DNA from 2 places in the Streptomyces sp. NPDC088707 genome. Region 1 is predicted to be linked to the other one. Evidence: riboswitches for the same ligand, from Rfam matches in the RefSeq annotation. Region 1 holds a riboswitch; the other holds the start of a gene.

Region 1 (5,533 bases):
CTGACGAGGAATGTTTGCTCAAACGTGATGCGGTGCTGCGACTTCCGTTATCCGGACGTCGCGATCACGTGAGCGGACCATCTCGGGTCCTCTTCCCCCCAATCGGACATGTCCCCTCAACTAGGCGTTCGGGCTCCTCAATTGGGGCGAACGAAAGCCTCCGGAGCGAGCTCCGGAGGCTGGTGGGGCGAGGGCGATCAGGGGTACGTCTCAGTATCCGGACGGCGCCGGGGGCGGGTATCCGTACCCCGGAACGGGCGCCGATCCGCGTCCGGCGTGCGCCTCGCGGTCGTAGAACGGGCGGCCGTTCGCCCGCAGCCAGAGCGCCACCGGGTCGTACGCGTCGGAGAGGGCGACCGTCGAGACGGGCAGCCCCTCGGGTACGGATCCGATGGACTGGCGCATCATCGCGCGGACCGTGTCGACGGCCGCCTGCGAGGTGTCGTACAGGTCGAGACCGATGACGAGGTACGGGGAGCCGAGGGCGGGCTGCACCCAGCCGCGGCGCAGTGCCCGGACGGCCGGGGTGCGGTGCGCGTTCTGCGTGAGCAGGGCGTAGAACTGCGGGATCTCCAGGGTGGGCTCGGTGACCCGGAGCGGCCCGGCGGGCATCCGGTCGAGGCCGGTGGCGATCCGGCGCAGGTCGGCCCAGGGGATGCCGACGCCACCGCCGGGGGCGTGCGGATTCAGCCAGACGCCCCAGCGGTCGGGGTAGAGGGCGCGGGCGATCTCCCGGCCGGTGACGAGCTCGTGGGCGCGGTGCCAGCCCGAGGCGGCGAGTTCCTGGGCGGAGGTGACGCAGGGCGCGTAGCCGAAGCCGTCGACCTCCATGTTCCCGTACTGGGCGTCGGACGAGCCGGGCGAGCCGTGCCAGAGCAGCATCCAGAGCTCGCCGTCGGCGAGGGCGTGCAGCAACTGCTCGTACGCGTCGTAGCGTCCGGGTGCCACCTGGCGCAGCATGTGCTCGACCTGTCCGGTCGCCGCGGTGCCTGACGCGCTCACCCTGGGTCCCGCCCCTCTTCCGTCACCACGTCTGTTCCGACGTCCGTCCCTGGCGTCCGTCCTGACGACGTCCGTCCTGCTGTCGAGAAGTTCAGCTTAAACAGGCCGTCCGTCACACGGCGGCGCGCTGGTAGAAGGGGCGCACCCGCTCCAGCATCCAGTCGCCGACCGGGTCCTGTGCCATGTCGAGCAGGATGAGGTTGACCGGCCAGGCGCATTCGACGCGGCCGAGGGCGCGGCCGAGGGCGTCCAGCGGCGCGTTGCGGTCGACGCCGTCCCAGGCGGCGAGCTGCACGCCGACGAAGAGGGCGGGTTCGGTGCCCTCGACGCTGGCGAGCGCCCGGCGGGCGGTGGTGACGACGCCGGTGGCCTCGAACTCGGCGGACGCGGCGGCGAGGAAGTCGACCGGGTCGTCCTGCCAGTCGGGCTCGAAGAGCCGGACGCGGCCGCCGGTGGCGGGCCCGTCCAGCGGGGTGCGGCCGACGCGGCAGAGCTCGGCGACGGCCGGCGGGGGCAGCGGGACGCCGACGACGCCGCCGGGGTTCACGGCGATGCCGAGCTGCGGGGGCAGACCGCGGGCGAAGTCACGGGCCGGGGCGACGGTGAACGACATGTGGCTGCCGACGCAGGCGAGGAACTGCTCCTCGGAGCTGAAGACGGGGACGTACGCCGCGCCGTCGATCTCCATGGTGGCGAGGTCCAGGTTCGGGCTGTCGGGTCCGCCGCCGTTGGGCAGGGGCACCCAGACCGGGCTGCGGCCGAGGACCTCGACCAGGCGGGCGCCCGCCGCGGGGTTGCCGAGGGAGGCGGCAAGGACCTCTTCGAGCTCGTTGCCCGGCCACGTCACGTCCACGGTCCCGTTTCCCCTTCTCGCACGGCCTGCCGTACCGGCCGCCCCGGCAGCACCCTAACGCCGCCCCGGCGCCGCCGTGGCCAAAAGGAGGGGTACGGGCACACCTGGACAGCGGCGTACGTCACAGCGGCCGGCGCCGGGCCCCCCGGCGGGGGACGCGGCCGCGTGTCGGGCGCCCCGGCGCACATCGCGGCGCCCCACCTCGTCCCCTACCTGCGGACGGGGCGGGAGCCCGTCTCAGGCCGCCCCGCGGAAGCCGATCTTCCGCAGGGTGTCCGCCGCGTCCCGGTCGAGCAGGGTGGCGGAGGCGCAGCCGTGCGGCAGCCGGCCGGACTCCGCCGCCGCGACGAGCCGGCCGACGGCCCGCCGGTGCCGGGCGAAGGCGTACGACGAGACGCCCCGGCCGCGGGCCTGCTGGCCCGCACGGGCGGTGTCCGGGTCGACGTCGAGCAGGACCAGATGGAGGGAGCGACCGCGGCGGCGGGCCTCCCGGGCGAGCCAGCCCCGCACCCAGGACTGGGTGCCGCAGTCGTGGACGATCACTCCGGCGCCGGACCGCAGGGCGCGGCGCAGCCCCGCGTAGTGCGCGATCCGGACCAGCGGGCGGTAGACGGCGTACGGCAGCAGGCGGGGCATCCGGGCCTCCCAGCGCTCCCGGGTGTCCTGGGAGTCGATGCCGGCGCCCTCGGCGGCGCGCCGCATGAGGGTGGACTTGCCGCTGCCGGGCAGCCCGGAGACCACCACCAGGTCGCCGGCGGCGAAGGTGAGGGCGCGGGGGCCTCGGCCGCCGCGCTCGCGCAGGTCGCGCAGGAGCCGCCCGCGGCCGCGGGTCCTGGCACGGGCTCGCTGGGACGGTATGCCGGTACTCGGCGCGTACGCGCCGGTGTGCTGGAACCTCATCGCTTCTCCCCCTGCCGGGCCTGGGAAGACCCTTGCCCACAAAGTGTAAAGAAGCGGTAATGGGACACAAGCGATGTGCCGCGCCGACCTCGCGTGCAATGATGTGCGCGCCAGGCGCGCACAGTCGCCACACAATCGCATACCGGCCGCTCGAATCCGCGCGGGAGAGTTCCGGACGCCGTACGTGTCCGGACGCCGAAGGAGCAAGACCCTCCCTTGAATCTCTCAGGCCCCGTACCGCGTGGATGAGGCAGATCTGAAAAGCGGGACACCCTGCCGTGTCCCCACCCAAGGTGCAAGCCGAACTCTCGGTGCCGGTCTCCCGGCGACGAGATGCTCTCGGTGAACCTCTCAGGTTCCATGACAGATGGGGAGGACGTCCTCGCCCGTCATGTGTTTCGTCACCGAACCGCCCTTGGGACCCGGGAGCCACCCCATGAGCACTGCCCCCCGTCTGACCGCCCTCGATGCGCTGCATCGTTCGCTGGGCGCGACCATGACCGACTTCGCGGGCTGGGACATGCCGCTCCGCTACGCCAGCGAGCGGGACGAGCACCTCGCCGTCCGCACCAAGGCGGGTCTCTTCGACCTCTCCCACATGGGGGAGATCACCGTCACGGGGCCGCAGGCCGTGGAGCTCCTCGACCACGCCCTGGTCGGCAACATCTCCACGGTGGGCGTCGGCCGCGCCCGCTACACGATGATCTGCCAGGAGGACGGCGGCATCCTCGACGACCTGATCGTCTACCGCCTCGGCGAGACGGAGTACATGGTCGTCGCCAACGCCTCGAACGCGCAGACCGTCCTGGACGCGCTGACCGAGCGAGCGGCGGGCTTCGACGCCGAGGTGCGGGACGACCGCGACGCGTACGCCCTGATCGCGGTCCAGGGCCCGGAGTCCCCCGGCATCCTGAAGTCGCTCACCGACGCCGACCTGGACGGTCTGAAGTACTACGCCGGCCTGCCCGGCACGGTCGCCGGTGTGCCCGCGCTGATCGCCCGTACCGGCTACACCGGCGAGGACGGCTTCGAGCTGTTCCTGAAGCCCGAGCACGCCGAGGGCGTCTGGAAGGCGCTGACCGAGGCCGGCGCGCCGGTCGGTCTGATCCCCTGCGGCCTGTCCTGCCGGGACACGCTCCGCCTGGAGGCGGGCATGCCGCTGTACGGCCACGAGCTGACCACCGCGCTGACCCCCTTCGACGCGGGCCTCGGCCGGGTCGTGAAGTTCGAGAAGACGACCAACGACGGCCGTTTCGTCGGCCGTGAGGCCCTGGAGAAGGCCGCCGAGCGCGCCGAGTCCGCCCCGCCGCGCAAGCTCGTCGGTCTGGTCGCCGAGGGCCGCCGGGTCCCGCGCGCCGGCTTCTCCGTCGTCAAGGACGGCGTGGTGATCGGCGAGGTCACCTCCGGAGCCCCGTCGCCGACCCTCGGAAAGCCGATCGCGATGGCGTACGTGGACGCGGCGCACGCCGAGCCCGGCACCCAGGGTGTAGGTGTGGACATCCGCGGTACCCACGAGCCCTACGAGGTCGTCGCGCTGCCGTTCTACAAGCGCCAGAAGTGACGTATCCGTCTCACTTCGCGTCTCACCCCGCAAGACCCACGTTCATCAGCACTCCCTCGATCCAGGAGAATCAGGTCATGAGCAACCCCCAGCAGCTGCGCTACACCAAGGAGCACGAGTGGCTGTCGGCCGTTGAGGACGGCGTCGCGACGGTCGGCATCACGGAGTTCGCGGCCAACGCGCTCGGTGACGTCGTCTACGCCCAGCTCCCGGCGGTCGGCGACACGGTGACCGCGGGCGAGTCCTGCGGCGAGCTGGAGTCCACCAAGTCGGTCAGCGACCTGTACGCCCCGGTGACGGGTGAGATCGTCGAGGCCAACCAGGACGTCGTGGACGACCCGTCCCTCGTGAACACCGCTCCGTTCGAGGGTGGCTGGCTGTTCAAGGTACGGCTCACGGGCGAGCCGGAGGACCTGCTCACCGCCGACGAGTACGCCGCCTTCACCGCCGGCTAAACCGAGACCCCTAGGGATCGATTCATGTCGCTTCTGAACACTCCCCTCCACGAGCTGGACCCGGACGTCGCCGCCGCCGTCGACGCCGAGCTCCGCCGTCAGCAGTCCACGCTCGAGATGATCGCCTCGGAGAACTTCGCTCCGGTCGCCGTCATGGAGGCGCAGGGCTCCGTCCTCACCAACAAGTACGCCGAGGGCTACCCGGGCCGCCGCTACTACGGTGGCTGCGAGCACGTCGACGTCGCCGAGCAGATCGCGATCGACCGGATCAAGGACCTGTTCGGCGCCGAGTACGCCAACGTCCAGCCGCACTCCGGTGCCTCCGCGAACCAGGCCGCCCTCTTCGCGATCGCCCAGCCCGGCGACACGATCCTGGGTCTGGACCTGGCGCACGGCGGTCACCTGACCCACGGCATGCGCCTGAACTTCTCGGGCAAGCAGTTCAACGTGGTCGCGTACCACGTGGACGAGGCCGGTCTGGTCGACATGGCCGAGGTCGAGCGCCTCGCCAAGGAGCACCGCCCCAAGGTGATCATCGCGGGCTGGTCCGCCTACCCGCGCCAGCTGGACTTCGCCGAGTTCCGCCGGATCGCGGACGAGGTCGAGGCCTACCTGTGGGTCGACATGGCCCACTTCGCGGGTCTGGTCGCGGCCGGTCTGCACCCGAACCCGGTCGAGTACGCGGACGTGGTGACCTCCACCACGCACAAGACGCTCGGCGGCCCCCGCGGCGGCATCATCCTGGCGAAGAAGGAGTTCGCG
Region 2 (5,533 bases), on a different contig from region 1:
CTCCTCGAAGACGCCGTGCGTCGACGGGTAGGTGATCATCAGCACGGACAGCTCGTCGCGGTACTGCTCGATCTTGGCGCGCAGGTCCGCGACGTCGACCTCGCCGTCGTCGGCGGTCTTGACGACGACGACCTTCATGCCGGCCATCACCGCGGAGGCGGCGTTGGTGCCGTGCGCGGAGGACGGGATGAGGCAGACGGTGCGCTGCTCGTCACCGTTGGCGCGGTGGTAGGCGCGGACGGCGAGAAGGCCGGCCAGCTCGCCCTGAGAACCGGCGTTCGGCTGGATCGACACCTTGTCGTAGCCGGTGACCTCGGCGAGACGCTCCTCGAGCTCGGTGATGAGCGTGAGGTAGCCCTGCGCCTGCTCGACCGGGGCGAAGGGGTGCATCTGACCGAACTCGGGCCAGGTCACCGACTCCATCTCGGTCGTCGCGTTCAGCTTCATCGTGCAGGAGCCGAGCGGGATCATGCCGCGGTCGAGCGCGTAGTCGCGGTCGGCGAGCTTGCGCAGGTAGCGCAGCATCGAGGTCTCGGAGCGGTGCGCGTGGAAGACCGGGTGGGTCATGTACGCGTCGGAGCGCAGCAGCCCGGCGGGCAGCGTGTCCTCGGTGGTGGCGTCCAGGGCCTCGACGTCGGCGGTCACGCCGAAGGCACCCCACACGGCGGCCAGCTGGGCGCGCCCGGTGGTCTCGTCGCACGACATGGACACGTGGTCCGCGTCGAGGCGGTAGAGGTTCACACCGGCCTCACGGGCGGCGGCGACGACCTCGTCGGCCTTGCCGGGAACCCGGGCGGTGAGGGTGTCGAAGAAGGCGCCCTGGGTGAGTTCCACGCCCCCGGCGGTGAGGCCGGCGGCCAGGATCGCGGCGTACCGGTGGGTGCGGCGCGCGATGCCCTGGAGGCCCTCGGGACCGTGGTAGACGGCGTACATGCCGGCCATGACGGCGAGCAGCACCTGAGCGGTACAGATGTTGCTGGTGGCCTTCTCGCGGCGGATGTGCTGCTCGCGGGTCTGCAGGGCCAGGCGGTACGCGCGGTTCCCGTCGGCGTCGACGGAGACACCCACGAGACGGCCGGGCAGCGAACGGGCGTGCTTGTCCTGGACGGCCATGTAACCGGCGTGGGGACCGCCGAAGCCCATCGGGACGCCGAAGCGCTGCGTCGTGCCGACGGCGATGTCGGCCCCGAGCTCACCGGGCGAGGTGAGCAGGGTGAGCGCGAGCAGGTCGGCGGCGACGGTGACGATCGCACCGAGCTCGTGCGCGGCGTCGATCAGCGGCTTGATGTCCCGCACGGCACCGGAGGCGCCGGGGTACTGGATGAGCACACCGAAGACACCGCGCTCGGCGACCTCGGCGGGGATCCCCGCGCTCAGGTCGGCGACGACGACCTCGACGCCGGTGGGCTCGGCGCGGGTCTCGATGACGGCGATCGTCTGCGGCAGGGCGTCGGCGTCGATGAGGAAGACACCGTTCTTGACCTTGCCGACGCGCCGGGAGAGCGCCATGGCCTCGGCGGCGGCGGTGCCCTCGTCGAGCAGCGAGGCACCGGAGGTGGGCAGCCCGGTCAGGTCGGCGACGACGGTCTGGAAGTTCAGCAGGGCCTCGAGGCGCCCCTGAGAGATCTCCGGCTGGTACGGGGTGTACGCCGTGTACCAGGCGGGGTTCTCCATCACGTTCCGGAGGATCACCGGCGGCGTGAAGGTCCCGTAGTAGCCGAGACCGATCATGGGCGCGAGGACCTGGTTGCGGTCGGCGAGCGTGCGCAGCTCGGCGAGCACCTCGGCCTCCGTGCGCGCGGCCGGCAGGCCCAGCGCCTCGGTGTTCTTGATGACGTCCGGCACCGCGGCGGCCGTGAGCTCGTCGAGGGAGCCGTAACCGACCTGGGCGAGCATCTTGGCGCGCGCCTCGGCGTCGGGCCCGATGTGCCGCTGCTCGAACGGGATGCCCTGTTCGAGTTCGGAGAGCGGAATGCGGTTGGCGGTCATGTACGGAGGCCTCCTGGTCGTCACGACCTGCGAGGGGCACCACGGCGCGGGTACCCGGACGGCCTCCCCCTCTGTCATCTCAACCTGAGAGTTTCACCGGCACGCCTCAGGGCACGCCGGCTTTCACCGTCGGTGAGAGCGCATGCCGTCGGACACCGCTCTGCTTTCCAGAGTGACCTCGTCCGCGCGGTACAGGGGCCTGAGAGATTCCGGGGAGGATTTGCTCCTTCGGCGCCCACCGGAAGGTTTCTCCGGGGGACTCTCCCGCACGGGGTCGACAGCCACAGCCAGCCTACCAGCGCGGTTGCGGCTTCCATCGCTCAAGTGGCCGACATCCCAGTTGTGCACTTTCGTAGGGGTGTAGAGCAGTTGCGACCAGTTGGAGGGACCGTGCAGACCGATATCGATCCGCGCAGCCTGATCGGCCGCAAGGCGTACGACCGGAACGGACACAAGATCGGAACCGTGGACGAGGTGTACCTGGACGACGCGACCGGCATCCCGGAGTGGGCAGCGGTCCGCACGGGTCTGTTCAGCCGGGACGCCTTCGTCCCCCTGGAGCCGAGCGAACTCATCGACAACGGACTCCACATCCCGTACGAGCGCGCCCTGATCAAGGACGCCCCCGACTTCGGCGTGGGCCGCCACCTCTCCCCGGAACAGGAGCTCCAGCTCTACCGCCACTACAGCCTGGCGCTCCCTCCGCCCCCCACGGACACCCCGGACACAGACTTCGGCCACCTGGCAGGCCAGTAGCCCACCGGGCAGGGGGCCGCCGGCCGCGGCGTGTCAGGAGGGCGGCCCGCCGAGGCGAGAGCCCTTCGGCCGACCCGACGGGTCCACCACCGGACAGGGGTCGGGGAAGTCCATCGGTCCGGCCGCAGGCGGGCGGCCCCGGCCGCCCGCCTGCGGCCGGCCGGGGCCGCCCGTCGCATCGTGGCCGCCCTCGACTCAGCCGCAGCCGACGACGGCGCTCCCACCCCACGGGAAACCGGCACCTCCGCCCGCCCAGCAGCACGCGCGGTCGGTGGGAGCACCCGCACCTCCGCCACCGCTCGCACGGGTGGTACGGGCGGGAACCCACGCCCGGCCGCAGGCCGCACACGCCCCAAGCCCGCCCCCAAGCCCGCCCCAGCCCACCCGCGGTCACCGCCACCGGCCACCGGCACCACGGGACCCGCCCCTCACCCCCGCCCCACCAGCGGCAACGCCTCCCCCGGCTCCAGCTCCGGGTCGTCCACCGCAAAGGTCCGCACCCGCCCCGGCTCCGACCCCGGCTCCTCGAACCGCACCGTCACGCGCCCGACCCCACTCCCCTGCACCCACCCCGCGCCGTACACGGCATGCCGCACGTCATGCCCGGGCGCCCAGCGCCGCTCCACGGGCTCAGCCTCAGGCTCAACAGGGGCCACAGCCGACACAGCCGACACTCCGGTCACGGCCGCAGCCACATCACCCCCCGCCCCGTCGACCGAAGGGGAACCCGAAGCCGAAGCCGACGCGGCAACCGACGCCGCAGCCCCCTCCGCCGCCGCCTCCGCCGCCTCCGCCGCCTCCGCCTGAGCGAACAGATCCTCCTGCGTATAGTCCGCGAGCCCGCTCACGCCGACCCCCAGCAACCGCACGCCCCCGGTCGTGTCCACCGCCTCGAGCAGCCGCCCCGCCGCCTCCCGTACCACCCCGGGATCGTCCGTCGGTCCCCGGAGCGTCTCGGAGCGCGTGAGCGTCGAGAAGTCGAAGCGCCGCACCTTCAGGACGATCGTCCGCCCGGAGTGCCCGGAGGCCCGCAGCCTCGCCACACACCGCTCCGCGAGTCGCTCGACCTCGGACCTGATCCGGACCCGGTCGTGCAGGTCGACGTCGAACGTGTCCTCGACCGAGACCGATTTGGCGTCCCGCTCGGCCACCACGGGCCGATCGTCGTACCCCTGGGCCATCAGGTACAGCGAGGCCCCGTGCGCCCGTCCCAGGAGCCGTACGAGCTCGTCCTCGCCCGCTTCCGCGAGGTCGGACACGGTGGTCATCCCGGCCCGCCGGAGGTGCTCCCCGGTCGCCGGCCCGACGCCGGGCAGGATCCGGACCGAACGCGGCGCGAGAAGCTCCCGCTCCGTCCCCGGTTCGATCAGCACGAGGCCGTCGGGCTTCGCCTCCTCGGAGGCGATCTTCGCGATCATCTTGGATCCGGCGAGCCCCACGGACCCCGTGAGCCCCGTCGTCGCCAGGATGTCGACCCGCAGCCGCTCACCGGCCGCACGCGCGCTCGCGCTGTCGTCGGCCACGCCCCCCGCCTCGAGATCCACGAAGGCCTCGTCGAGGCTGAGCGGCTCCACGAGCGGGGAGAGCCGTCCGAGCAGCTCCATGACCTGCTCGCTGATCGAGCGGTAGAACGAGAAGCGGGGCACGAGATAGGCCGCGTTCGGCGCGAGCCGCCGCGCCTGGCCCATGGGCATGGCCGAGTGGACTCCGAAGCGGCGCGCCTCGTACGAGGCGGTGGCGACCACACCCCGTGGCCCGAGGCCTCCGACGACCACGGGCTTTCCGCGCAGGCTGGGCTTCGACGCCTGCTCGGCGGCGGCGAAGAAGGCATCCATGTCGAGATGGAGGATGGTGGGCGCGGCTCTCACACGTCCGATGCTGCCTCACACCACTGACAACGGGCCGCACGACGCAAGCCTGCCGGCGACGACGCGACACCAAAGCGCCACCAAGGCGGCAACCCCTCAGCCGGAGCCGGAGCCGCCCTCAGACCACCCGGCCCCACCCCTCAGGCCACCCGGTCCCGCCCTCAGACCGCCCGGTCCCGCCGCCTCCGCGCCAGCTCGTCCCCAGGGTTGTGCCCCACGAGCGTCTCGCCCGTGTCGACCCGCTCCCCGTGCAGCTGCGAGAGCGCCGCCTCGACGTCCCGCCACACCACGCCGACCGCGATGCCGAAGACGCCCTGCCCGCCCTGGAGCAGATCGACGACCTCGTCCGGCGAGGAGCACTCGTACACCGTGGCCCCGTCGCTCATGAGCGTCATCCGCTCCAGGTCGCGGAAGCCCCGCGCGCGCAGGTGCTGCACCGCGGCCCGGATGTTCTGGAGGGCGACCCCGGTGTCGAGGAAGCGCTTGACGATCTTCAGCACGACGACGTCGCGGAAGCTGTAGAGCCGCTGGGTCCCCGACCCGTACGCGGGCCGCACGCTCGGCTCCACGAGCCCCGTACGCGCCCAGTAGTCCAGTTGGCGATAGGTGATCCCGGCCGCCGCGCAGGCCGTGGGACCGCGATAGCCCACCGTCTCGCCCGCCACGCCGGAACCGGCACCGGAAGCGCCCCCGGGTCCCGCGGCTGCGCCACCCCCCGCACCGGCGTCCGTGCCCGATCCCGTACCGAAGTCGCCCACACTGCCGTGAAGCGGATACGGACCGCTCTCTCCGGACACGCGTCCGAGCGAGCTCCCTGCCGTACCGTCCGCGCTGCTCATCACGCCGACCCTCCGTCCTTGACCTGCCCACACGAAGGTAGGCAGTCACTCGGGGTGCGTCAACGATCGCCACACTCGGCA

Evidence for each region. Region 1 has a riboswitch for glycine ahead of gcvT (glycine cleavage system aminomethyltransferase GcvT). Riboswitches for the same ligand answer to the same signal wherever they lie in the genome.
Region 2: linked by a shared signal. The riboswitch ahead of gcvP (aminomethyl-transferring glycine dehydrogenase) and the one ahead of gcvT (glycine cleavage system aminomethyltransferase GcvT) in region 1 are both predicted to bind glycine.

Annotation. Positions count from the first base shown of each region.
Region 1 covers NZ_JBIVLV010000008.1:65,492-71,024, forward strand. The annotation lists gene ACIP84_RS23905 (enhanced serine sensitivity protein SseB C-terminal domain-containing protein) at 211-1,002, opposite strand; gene ACIP84_RS23910 (enhanced serine sensitivity protein SseB) at 1,115-1,855, opposite strand; gene ACIP84_RS23915 (AAA family ATPase) at 2,093-2,755, opposite strand; glycine riboswitch at 2,907-3,005, shown strand; gene gcvT (glycine cleavage system aminomethyltransferase GcvT) at 3,192-4,316, shown strand; gene gcvH (glycine cleavage system protein GcvH) at 4,394-4,771, shown strand; gene glyA (serine hydroxymethyltransferase) at 4,796-5,533, shown strand, end outside.
Region 2 covers NZ_JBIVLV010000002.1:8,534-14,066, reverse strand. The annotation lists gene gcvP (aminomethyl-transferring glycine dehydrogenase) at 1-1,989, opposite strand, end outside; glycine riboswitch at 2,167-2,266, opposite strand; gene ACIP84_RS07450 (PRC-barrel domain-containing protein) at 2,380-2,745, shown strand; gene ACIP84_RS07445 (DNA polymerase IV) at 3,174-4,613, opposite strand; gene ACIP84_RS07440 (MerR family transcriptional regulator) at 4,775-5,452, opposite strand.